Regions from separate parts of the Streptomyces sp. NPDC033180 genome, predicted to be linked through region 1. Evidence: predicted binding sites of a transcription regulator. Region 1 holds the regulator's gene; each other region holds the start of a gene.
What was found. Region 1 encodes HrcA, which represses chaperone genes, less so after heat shock. Its sites were predicted from a motif close to TTNGCACTCNGNNNNNCNGAGTGCNAA; they were not measured.
Positions count from the first base shown of each region.

Region 1 (3,994 bases):
CACTGGGCGGTCTGCGCCTCTTCGGGCGAGGTGACGGTGACGACGGTGATCGTGCCGACCCGCGCGAAGGCGTCGAAGACGTCGCGGGTGGGGCAGCCGAAGGTGAACGACACCAGCGGCACCGGGTCCTCGACGAGGATCGCGAGCTTGGCGTCGTAACCGTCGTCGCGGCCACTGTCCGGATCGCCGAGCTGCGTCTCGTACCAGGCGGCCTCACCGGCGAGCTGGTTGCGGTAGACGTCGACGGCGGCGGCATCGGCGTACTCGGGCTGCGGCATGAAGAGGTTCACGCCGAACGGCCGGCTCGTGAGCCCCCGCAGCTGTTTGATCTCCTGGTACATCCCGTCGGCGGTTTTGTACCCGGCGGCGAGGAAACCGAGCCCTCCGGCCTCGGACACGGCCGCGGCGAGCTGGGGGCACGAGGCGCCGCCCGCCATGGGGGCCTGCACGATCGGAAGGCGGCAGAGATCGGTCAGTGCGGAGGACATGACCGCATCGTGCCATGCCCTGGGCGGGCGGCCGAATCGCCCCTTGCGCCGGGCCCGCGGGCGCCTGCGGCGGGCTACGGACTTTCCCGCCCACCCACCCGTCACCCCGCAGGAATCAACGGTGCTCCGGTGCCGGAGGGCAATCCCTCCGGCACCGGAGCACCAGAACCTCAGCGTCCGTTGAACGCGTCCTTAAGACGCGAGAACAAGCCCTGCTGCCCCGGCTGGAACTGCCCGGTGGGCCGCTCCTCGCCCCGCAGCACCGCAAGCTCCCGCAGGACCCGCTCCTGCTCCGCGTCCAGCTTGCTCGGTGTGAGGACCTCGACGTGCACGATGAGGTCACCTCGACCGCCGCCCCGCAGGTGCGTGATGCCCCTGCCGTGCAGCGGGACCGACTGGCCGGACTGCGTGCCCGGCCGGATGTCGACCTCCTCCAGTCCGTCCAGCGTCTCCAGGGGCACCTTGGTGCCCAGGGCCGCGGCCGTCATGGGGATGGTGACCGTGCAGTGCAGGTCGTCCCCGCGCCGCTGGAACACGGCGTGCGGCAGCTCGTGGATCTCCACGTACAGGTCGCCGGCGGGGCCGCCGCCGGGGCCGACCTCACCCTCGCCCGCGAGCTGGATCCGCGTGCCGTTGTCGACACCGGCGGGGATCTTCACGGTGAGCGTCCGCCGCGACCGGATGCGGCCGTCGCCGGCGCACTCCGGGCACGGGGTGGGCACGACCGTGCCGAAGCCCTGACACTGCGGGCACGGCCGCGACGTCATGACCTGGCCGAGGAAGGACCGCGTGACCTGCGACACCTCGCCGCGACCGCGGCACATGTCACACGTTTGAGCGGATGTCCCCGGCGCGGCACCTTCACCGCTGCAGGTCGTGCAGACGACCGCCGTGTCGACCTGTATGTCCTTGGTGGTCCCGAAGGCCGCCTCGTCCAGGTCGATCTCGAGCCGGATCATGGCGTCCTGGCCACGGCGCGTGCGCGACCGGGGGCCGCGCTGCGACGCCGTCCCGAAGAACGCGTCCATGATGTCCGAGAAGTTGCCGAAGCCACCGGCCCCGAAACCGCCCGCACCGCCGCCTGCCTGCTGGGACAGCGGGTCGCCGCCGAGGTCGTAGACCTGCTTCTTCTGCGGGTCCGACAACACCTCGTACGCGGCGTTGATCTCCTTGAAGCGCTCCTGAGTCTTCGGATCCGGATTCACGTCCGGGTGAAGCTCTCGCGCAAGCCTCCGGAAGGCCTTCTTGATCTCGTCCTGGGAAGCGTCGCGGCGCACGCCTAGTACGGCGTAGTAGTCCGTGGCCACTTACGACTCCGCCAGGATCTGTCCGACGTAACGTGCCACTGCGCGTACTGCTCCCATCGTTCCCGGATAGTCCATGCGGGTCGGGCCGACCACGCCGAGTTTGGCTACTGCCTCGCTGCCCGAACCGTAGCCGACGGAGACCACGGACGTGGAGCTGAGTCCCTCATGGGCGTTCTCGTGACCGATCCGTACGGTCATGCCCGAATCCGTGGCTTCGCCAAGCAACTTGAGCAGGACGACCTGCTCCTCAAGAGCCTCCAGGACGGGCCTGATGGTGAGGGGAAAGTCATGTCCGAAGCGGGTGAGATTGGCCGTTCCGCCGATCATCAGCCGCTCCTCGGTCTCCTCGACCAGGGTTTCGAGGAGGGTGGAGAGCACCGTCGCCACTGTGCCCCGGTCCTCCGCGTCGAAGGACTCCGTCATGTCCTGCACCAGCTGCGGCACGTCCGCGAAGCGGCGGCCCGCGACCCTGCTGTTGAGCCGCGCCCGCAGATCCGCGAGCGAGGTCTCACCGAACGGGGCGGGACAGTCGATCATGCGCTGCTCGACCCGGCCCGTGTCCGTGATCAGTACGAGCATCAGGCGGGCGGGAGCCAGTGAGAGCAGCTCCACGTGCCGCACCGTCGACCGCGTGAGGGACGGATACTGCACGACCGCGACCTGCCGGGTCAGCTGCGCGAGCAGCCGCACCGTGCGCGCCACGACGTCGTCGAGGTCGACGGCGCCGTCGAGGAAGTTCTGGATGGCCCTGCGCTCCGGCGCCGCCATCGGCTTGACTCCCGCGAGCTTGTCGACGAAGAGGCGGTACCCCTTGTCGGTCGGGATGCGCCCCGCACTCGTATGAGGCTGGGCGATGAACCCTTCCTCTTCCAGCGCCGCCATGTCGTTGCGGACCGTGGCCGGGGAGACCCCGAGGCTGTGCCGTTCGGTGAGCGCCTTGGAGCCGACGGGCTCCTCGGTGCCGACATAGTCGTGGACGATGGCGCGCAGCACCTCGAGCCTGCGTTCGTTCAGCATCCGCGCACACCTCCACCTCTTGCCCTGAAACCTGTCTGCTCTGCGGCCCCGCCTGGCACTCCCCTCGGGTGAGTGCCAGCCTGCGCCGCGCCCAGTGTACGGCCGTCAGGTACGACCCCGGCAAGGGCCGGACCCCCTATGTCGGTCCGACGGCCGAGGTGGCGGCTGCCGAGCCGCCCGTGCGGGGCTAGCGTCGACGTCATGGACGTGGCACTGGCTTGGGACGAGGCGGGTTGGGAGCGGCTCGCGCCGCATGCGGGGCGGCGGCGCCTGCCGGTCTGGGACTGCACGGCGGGTCTGGTGGTCGGCGGTGAATCGGCGCTGATGATCGAGGCGGGGGCGACCCTGCGCGAGGGGGCCGAGCTGCGGACCCAGGCGCGCGGCATTCTCGGCGGGGGCCGCCGGGTCACCCATCTCGCCCTGACGCACCCGCACTTCGACCATGTCCTTGGCGCCGCGGCGTTCGCGGGCGTGCAGGTGTACGGCGCGGTGGGCCTGGACGCGCTCCTCGCAAGGGGCCGCGACGAACTGCGCGACGACGCCGTGCGGCACGGGGTCGCGCCGGACGCCGCGGCGGAGGCCGCCGACCTGCTGGTGCGGCCGCACCACTCGGTGTGCGGGGAGTGGACGCTCGACCTGGGCGGCGGGGTACAGGTGCTCCTCGCGAACGTGGGCCCGGGACACTCGGGCCACGACCTGGCGGTCCTGGTGCCCGGCACCGCGCAGTCCCCGGAGATCGTCTTCTGCGGCGACCTGGTCGAGGAGTCGGGCGAACCGCAGGCCGGTCCTGACGCGGTCCCGGCGCGGTGGCCCGCCGCGCTCGACCGGCTGCTGGACCTGGGCGGCGAGGACGCGCTGTACGTGCCGGGGCACGGCGCGGTGGTCGATGCGGCATTTGTCCGTGCGCAACGCGCCACACTGGCGGCCCGCTTCGGCGTGTCGTAGCGAGCCTCCCCCCTCTTCTTCCTATCGTCGGGAAAATGCGCCAGTACTCCGCGGACCTGACCCCGCCCTGGAAGAAGCCGAAGCCCGTGCCGGAGGTCGCCGCGGAGGCGGACCTCGTGGTGGAGGAGCTGAGCACCGGCTTCTGCGGGGCGGTGATCCGCTGCGAGAAGACGGCGGAGGGCCCGACGGTGACCCTGGAGGACCGCTTCGGCAAGCACCGCGTCTTCCCCATGACGC
Region 1 is NZ_JBVIPU010000001.1:956,210-960,203, forward strand. It holds gene ACZ5WE_RS04375 (nitronate monooxygenase) at 1-488, opposite strand, end outside; gene dnaJ (molecular chaperone DnaJ) at 659-1,795, opposite strand; gene hrcA (heat-inducible transcriptional repressor HrcA) at 1,796-2,812, opposite strand; gene ACZ5WE_RS04390 (MBL fold metallo-hydrolase) at 3,014-3,757, shown strand; gene ACZ5WE_RS04395 (DUF3097 domain-containing protein) at 3,793-3,994, shown strand, end outside.

Region 2 (3,994 bases), on a different contig from region 1:
GTGGTGTCGTCCTTGGTGATGGTCACGCGGCGGGCGGTGCCGAGCACGTCGAGACCGACCTGGTCGAGCTTGAGGCCGACCTCTTCGGCGATGACGGTGCCGCCGGTGAGGGTGGCGAGGTCACCGAGCATGGCCTTGCGACGGTCACCGAAGCCGGGGGCCTTCACCGCGACGGCGTTGAAGGTGCCGCGGATCTTGTTCACGACCAGGGTCGACAGGGCCTCGCCCTCGACGTCCTCGGCGATGATCAGGAGCGGCTTCGAGGCGTTGGTCTGGATGACCTTCTCGAGCAGCGGGAGCAGGTCCTGGATCGAGGAGATCTTGCCCTGGTGGATCAGGATGTACGGGTCGTCGAGGACGGCCTCCATACGCTCCTGGTCGGACACCATGTACGGGGACAGGTAGCCCTTGTCGAAGGCCATGCCCTCGGTGAAGTCCAGCTCCAGACCGAAGGTGTTGGACTCCTCGACGGTGATGACACCGTCCTTGCCGACCTTGTCCATCGCCTCGGCGATGAGCTCGCCGACCTGCGGGTCCTGGGCGGAGAGACCGGCGACGGCCGCGATGTCGGCCTTGTCGTCGATCGGGCGCGCGGTCGCGAGGAGCTCCTCGGACACGGCCTTGACGGCGGCGTCGATGCCCTTCTTCAGGGCGGCCGGGGAGGCGCCGGCGGCTACGTTGCGCAGGCCTTCCTTGACCAGGGCCTGGGCGAGCACGGTCGCGGTGGTGGTGCCGTCACCCGCGATGTCGTTGGTCTTGGTCGCCACCTCCTTGACGAGCTGCGCGCCGAGGTTCTCGTACGGGTCCTCGACCTCGACCTCACGGGCGATGGTGACGCCGTCGTTGGTGATGGTGGGGGCGCCGAACTTCTTGTCGATGACGACGTTGCGGCCGCGGGGGCCGATCGTCACCTTGACCGTGTCGGCAAGCTTGTTGACGCCGCGCTCGAGGGCGCGACGGGCGTCCTCGTCGAACTTCAGGATCTTCGCCATGGGAGCGGTTCAGCCCTCTCGAAAACTCGGGTTTAACGAACTGCGCCCCTCGCCGCCCGGCAATCAGCAGCGGGGTGACCAGGGGCGCAACTCAAAAGCAAAACTGGTGAAGCGGGTGAATTACTTCTCGACGATCGCGAGCACGTCGCGAGCCGAGAGGACGAGGTACTCGTCGCCGTTGTACTTCACCTCGGTGCCGCCGTACTTGCTGTACAGCACGACATCGCCGACCTTCACGTCGAGCGGCAGGCGCTCGCCGTTCTCGAAGCGGCCCGGGCCCACGGCGAGGACAGCACCCTCCTGGGGCTTCTCCTTCGCGGTGTCCGGGATGACCAGGCCGGAGGCCGTGGTCTGCTCGGCGTCGAGCGGCTGGACCACAATGCGGTCCTCGAGCGGCTTAATGGCAACCTTGGAGCTGGCGGTCGTCACGATCCGGTCTCCCCCTTCGGAGATCTACGGGGTTAACAGTCTGGGGTGGCGACCAGGTGGATCCGTCGTCGCGGGTGCCGGACCTGCCCGTCGCTGTTGGCACTCTCCAGTGGTGAGTGCCAAGCCCGAGACTAGGACGACGATTAGCACTCGGTCAAGCGGACTGCTAATTCGCTGACGCGGGTCTTATCCGGACGGACTGCTCCGCGGGGGCTCGGACGCGGCCCGGCGCCCCTCGGGGCACCGTTCCCCGGGAGTGGGCGGCTGCGTCTCCGTAGCCGTGTGCCGCCCGGTTCTCGGCGCCCCCGCAGGTGGGGCACAGCTGGGCGAGGCCCCGGGTTTCCTCGGCGGGACCTTCTCCGCCGCCTTCCTCCCCAGCCTCTCGATCGGGTCCACCGACTGTGCGCACCCCGTGAGCAGTGCGGGCGCGAGCACGCCTGCCGCGAGCGCGCCGACGAGGAACCGCCGCGCCCGCGCCCGCCCGGTCACAGGTAGTCCTCCAGCCTGGCCACCGCGTACCCCTTGTCGGTGACCGTCTTCATGACCTTGCGGACCATGTCGGGCATCGTGCCCTTCCAGTCCTCACGCCCCCTGAAGTGCGTGAGGATGATGTCGCCGGGGTGCAGGTCCCGGTCCCACTCGCGCCAGTCCATACGGTTGGGGAACGCTTCGGACGCCCACAGCGGGACGGCCTTGATGCCGCAGGACTTGGCGGCGCGCAGCGAGTCCGCGTTGTAGTTGCCGTACGGCGGCCGGAAGAGCTCGGGGCGTTTGCCGTACCGCTTGTGGATGACGTCCTGCATGCCGCAGATCTCGCGCCGCTGCTGCTTGTACGAGAGTCCCGGCAGGTAGGGGTGGTTCAGGGTGTGGTTGTTGAGCGCGACCCCGCGGGACTGCATCTTCTTGAAGTAGCCGTAGTCCTCCTTGACCAGATAGTCGCTGAGGAACGCGGTGTACGGGATCTGCAGTTCGCTCATCATCTTGAGCAGCGCCGGGTCCTTCTCGGCGCCGTCGTCGATGGTCAGGAAGACGATCTTCTTCTTGGTCGGGATGGTCGTGAAGACCGGGGGCAGACTCGCCTGCCCCTTCACCTCGAACCCCTTGCGGGTGGTGATCTCCGGCTTCCTGGCCGGGGCCGGCGGCGCGGCAAGCGGGGGCTTGGCCAGGCCCCAGCGTTTCGCGGCGGCGGCGCGGGCGACCTGGGTGACGCGGAGTTTGTGGGCGTAGGAGTCGAGGGCGCGGGCGGGCGGCGCGTCCAGGCGCTGCTGACCGGGGGCGGGGTTCGCCCCGCCGTCGTCGCCCGAGGCGCAGCCGGAGACGATCGCGGCGGCGGTCAGCACGGCGGCCCCGGCCCGCACCCGGCCTCTCGCCCGGCCCCGGGTCGCGCCCCGCCCTCTGCCCTTCCATCTCGCCCTGAATTTGTCGTTTTGTCGTACTAGTTGCATGGCGCCGGATCTTTGCAGCTCACGTCCCCGCCGCTCGGCCGACACTGCCGCCGGGCGCGCACCATCCACCGACTGGCCCACAATGGGCCGGGTGAACGACCTCGACCCCGCTTCGACCGCCCTGGCCTCCTTCTCCGCGCTGCTCACCCCCGAGGGCCGGTCCCTGCTCGATCTCGACGAGGTGCGGGAGGCCGACCCGGCCCGGGAGCTGGCCGTCGCCACCCGCCTGCGCCGCGAGCACCCGGCGGAACTGGTCACGGCGGTGCTCGCGCAGGCGCGGCTGCGCAGGCGGGCGGTGGCGAAGTTCGGCGCGAAGGACGCGGGGCGGATGTTCTTCACGCCGAACGGCGTCGAGCAGGCGACCCGTACGAGCGTGGCCGTGCACCGCGCCGAGAGCTTCAAGGCCCTCGGCGTACGCACCCTGGCCGACCTCTGCTGCGGCATCGGCGGCGACGCGATCGCCCTCGCCCGCGCCGGGATCGCCGTGCTCGCCGTCGACCGCGACCCGCTGACCTGCGCGGTGGCGCGCGCGAACGCGGACGCCCTTGGGCTCGCGGACCTCATCGAGGTGCGCGAGGCCGATGTCACCGCGGTCGACACCTCCACGTACGACGCGGTCTTCGTGGACCCGGCGCGGCGCGGCGGGCGGGGCCGCATCTTCGACCCCGAGGCCTACTCCCCGCCCCTCTCCTGGGCGATCGAGGCCGCCCGCAAGGCCCCGCACGCGGCACTGAAGATCGCTCCCGGCATTCCGCACGAGGCGGTGCCCGCCGATGCCGCGGCGGAGTGGATCTCGGACGGCGGGGACGTGAAGGAGGCCGTGCTGTGGTTCGGCACGGACACCCCGTCCTCGCACCGCGCCACGCTACTGCCCTCGGGCGCCCTCCTGTGGTCCTCGCTCGACGCGATGCTGCCGGACCCGGAGGTCCGACCGGTGGGGCGCTATCTGTACGAGCCGGACGGCGCCGTCATCCGCGCGCATCTGGTGGCGGAGGTGGCCGCGCGGGTGGAGGGCGGCCTGATCGACGAGACGATCGCGTACGTCACCTCCGACTCGCTGCACGCGACGCCGTACGCGGCTGTGTACGAGATCACCGATCAACTTCCCTTCGGCGTGAAGAAGTTGAA
Region 2 is NZ_JBVIPU010000008.1:136,480-140,473, reverse strand. It holds gene groL (chaperonin GroEL) at 1-992, opposite strand, end outside; gene groES (co-chaperone GroES) at 1,113-1,421, opposite strand; gene ACZ5WE_RS22515 (polysaccharide deacetylase family protein) at 1,907-2,866, opposite strand; gene ACZ5WE_RS22510 (THUMP-like domain-containing protein) at 2,949-3,994, shown strand, end outside.
Region 2: a site for HrcA is predicted at 1,565-1,591, ahead of groES (co-chaperone GroES). Genes of this name have one in related genera too.

Region 3 (3,994 bases), on a different contig from region 1:
GCACTCCGGAAGCAGATCGAGTCCGGCCCCGACAACATCTGGCGCTACGCGCCCCTGCTGCCCGTCCCCGCGAACGTCGCCGAGAAGCCGAACATCAACCCCGGCTGGACCAAGCTCGTCAAGGCCGACAACCTCGCCCGTGAACTCGGTGTCGAGCAGGGCAAGTTGTTCGTCAAGGACGACTCCGGCAACCCCACGCACTCCTTCAAGGACCGCGTCGTCGCGCAGGCCATCGAGGCCGCGCGCGCCTTCGGCTTCACCACCCTCTCCTGCTCCTCCACCGGCAACCTCGCCGGCGCCGTGGGCGCCGCCGCTGCCCGCGCCGGCTTCCGCTCCTGCGTGTTCATCCCGCACGACCTGGAGCAGGGCAAGGTCGTCATGGCCGCGGTGTACGGCGGCGAGCTCGTCGGCATCGAGGGCAACTACGACGACGTGAACCGCTTCTGCTCCGAGCTCATCGGCGATCCGCTGGGCGAGGGCTGGGGCTTCGTGAACGTGAACCTGCGGCCGTACTACGGCGAGGGTTCCAAGACCCTGGCGTACGAGATCTGTGAGCAGCTGGGGTGGGTCCTACCCGATCAGCTGGTCATTCCGATCGCCTCCGGATCGCAGCTCACGAAGATCGACAAGGGTCTGAAGGAGCTCATCGCGCTCGGGCTCGTCGAGGACAAGCCCTACAAGATCTTCGGTGCGCAGGCCGAGGGCTGCTCGCCGGTGTCGACCGCCTTCAAGGCGGGCCACGACGTCGTGCGCCCGCAGAAGCCGGACACCATCGCCAAGTCCCTCGCCATCGGCAACCCCGCCGACGGGCCGTACGTCCTGGACATCGCGCGTCGCACGGGCGGGGCCGTCGAGGACGTGAACGACGAGCAGGTCGTGGACGCGATCGAGCTGCTCGCTCGGACCGAGGGGATCTTCGCGGAGACCGCCGGGGGTGTGACGGTGGGCGTCACGAAGAAGCTGGTCGAGGCGGGGCTCATTGATCCCTCCCTCACCACGGTGGTGTTGAACACCGGCGATGGGCTCAAGACGCTTGATGCCGTTGCCGAGAGGTCTCAGGCGACCGCGACGATCAAGCCCAGCCTTGACGCGTTCCGCTCCGCGGGTCTTGCCAAGTAGGCATCGCTGTTGTCTGCGGGACCGTCGTGGCTGGTCGCGCAGTTCCCGCGCCCCTTCGGGGCGCCCCCTGATGGGGCGCCCTCTCGATCTACCGAGGTGATCCCATGAGCGTCAACGTCCGTATCCCCACCATTCTTCGCACCTACACCGGCGGTCAGTCCGAGGTCGCCGCCGAGGGGGCGACGCTCTCCGAGGTCATCGCCGACCTGGAGAAGAACCACACCGGTATCGCTGCGCGCGTCCTGGACGACCAGGGCAAGCTGCGGCGCTTCGTGAACGTCTACGTGAACGACGACGACGTCCGCTTCGAGCAGGGTCTTGAGACCGCGACGCCGGACGGTGCCGGGGTCTCGATCATCCCCGCCGTCGCGGGTGGTTGATTCTTTAAAGAAATACCCTGCGTAATCTGAATTGCCCCCTCCGCGAGAGAAGTGGAGGGGGCAATTCCATGTGATTGAGCGCGGTACAGTTGGGAAGCGAGCTTCCTGTTTGTGCCGAGCGCATATACGAAGTCGCCCCGAGGGCGACAAGAAGTAGCCAAAGTGCACTGCCCATTTGCCCTCTCCGTGGCATTTGTCTGGCCCGACTTGCCCTGAACTCCGGCGAATTCTCCGCATATTACCGATCAGGCGTGCCCAGAATTCTCGTCCGATTGACCTGTTGCAGAGGGCAGTTGGACAGATACATTCAGCCGCGGTCGACGCGTTCCGGCGCACGCCTCCACAACCCATTGGGGGGGTGAGGTCTGACCCGGGTCCGCGAAGTGCGGGCCCGTGCAAGGGCCAGTAATAGGGGAGTTAGGCATGGCTCAGGGCACCGTCAAGTGGTTCAACGCGGAGAAGGGGTACGGCTTCATCGCGGTCGACGGTGGTGCGGATGTTTTCGTCCACTACAGCGCGATTCAGATGGACGGCTACCGCACCCTTGAAGAAGGTCAGCGAGTGGAGTTCGAGATCTCGCAGGGCCAGAAGGGTCCGCAGGCGGACATGGTCAAGCTCGCCGTCTGATCTCGGCGCGATCGGCCAGCGACTTAGAGAGCGACGAGGGGCCCGTATCCCGACAGGGGTGCGGGCCCCCCGTGCGTCCCGTGGCACACCCCCGGGCGCGCGCCCCCTCGTACGTCGGGGATCCGTGAGAGGCGCTTGCACTCGTAGGGGTCGAGTGCTAATCATTGGGCTTAGCACTCTCCGAGTGAGAGTGACAGAACTTGGATCGGGTCGGTGAGGCCCGCAGGCCGGGTGGGGCAAGGAACCACAAGGTTTGCAGGCCGTCCGTCGCGGGCACTGGCGCGATCCGGAGCATGCCACCCCTGTCCGGGAGGACCACTTCACATGGCCAAGATCATCGCGTTCGACGAGGAGGCACGGCGCGGCCTCGAGCGCGGCATGAACCAGCTCGCCGACGCCGTCAAGGTGACCCTGGGCCCCAAGGGTCGCAACGTCGTCCTCGAGAAGAAGTGGGGCGCCCCCACGATCACCAACGATGGTGTTTCCATCGCCAAGGAGATCGAGCTCGAGGACCCGTACGAGAAGATCGGCGCCGAGCTGGTCAAGGAGGTCGCGAAGAAGACGGACGACGTCGCCGGTGACGGCACGACGACCGCGACCGTCCTGGCGCAGGCGCTGGTCCGCGAGGGCCTTCGCAACGTGGCCGCCGGTGCCAACCCGATGGCCCTCAAGCGTGGCATCGAGAAGGCCGTCGAGGCCGTCTCGGGCGCCCTGCTCGAGCAGGCCAAGGACGTGGAGACCAAGGAGCAGATCGCTTCGACGGCCTCCATCTCCGCCGCCGACACCCAGATCGGCGAGCTCATCGCCGAGGCGATGGACAAGGTCGGCAAGGAAGGCGTCATCACGGTCGAGGAGTCGCAGACCTTCGGGCTCGAGCTTGAGCTCACCGAGGGCATGCGCTTCGACAAGGGCTACATCTCGGCGTACTTCGCCACGGACATGGAGCGTATGGAGTCGTCGCTCGACGACCCGTACATCCTGATCCTGAACTCGAAGATCTCGAACGTGAAGGACCTCCTTCCGCTCCTCGAGAAGGTCATGCAGTCCGGCAAGCCGCTGCTGATCATCGCCGAGGACGTCGAGGGCGAGGCCCTGTCGACCCTGGTCGTCAACAAGATCCGTGGCACGTTCAAGTCCGTCGCCGTCAAGGCCCCGGGCTTCGGTGACCGCCGCAAGGCCATGCTCGGCGACATCGCCATCCTCACCGGTGGCACCGTCATCTCCGAGGAGGTCGGCCTCAAGCTGGAGAACGCCGGTCTCGACCTGCTCGGCCGCGCCCGCAAGGTCGTCATCACCAAGGACGAGACGACCATCGTCGACGGCTCCGGTGAGAGCGACCAGGTCCAGGGTCGCGTCAACCAGATCCGCGCCGAGATCGAGAACTCGGACAGCGACTACGACCGCGAGAAGCTGCAGGAGCGCCTGGCGAAGCTCGCCGGCGGTGTTGCGGTCATCAAGGCCGGTGCCGCGACCGAGGTCGAGCTCAAGGAGCGCAAGCACCGCATCGAGGACGCCGTTCGCAACGCGAAGGCTGCCGTCGAAGAGGGCATCGTCGCCGGTGGTGGCGTGGCCCTCATCCAGGCCGCCGCTGTCTTCGAGAAGCTTGAGCTCGAGGGCGACGAGGCCACCGGTGCCGCCGCTGTGAAGCTGGCCCTTGAGGCCCCGCTGAAGCAGATCGCGGTCAACGCCGGCCTCGAGGGTGGTGTCGTCGTCGAGAAGGTGCGCAACCTGACCGTCGGCCACGGCCTGAACGCCGCGACCGGTGAGTACGTCGACATGATCGCCGAGGGCATCCTCGACCCGGCGAAGGTCACGCGCTCTGCCCTGCAGAACGCCGCGTCCATCGCCGCGCTGTTCCTCACCACCGA
Region 3 is NZ_JBVIPU010000022.1:37,075-41,068, forward strand. It holds gene thrC (threonine synthase) at 1-1,119, shown strand, start outside; gene ACZ5WE_RS36325 (MoaD/ThiS family protein) at 1,224-1,499, shown strand; gene ACZ5WE_RS36330 (cold-shock protein) at 1,923-2,126, shown strand; gene groL (chaperonin GroEL) at 2,451-3,994, shown strand, end outside.
Region 3: a site for HrcA is predicted at 2,297-2,323, ahead of groL (chaperonin GroEL). Genes of this name have one in related genera too.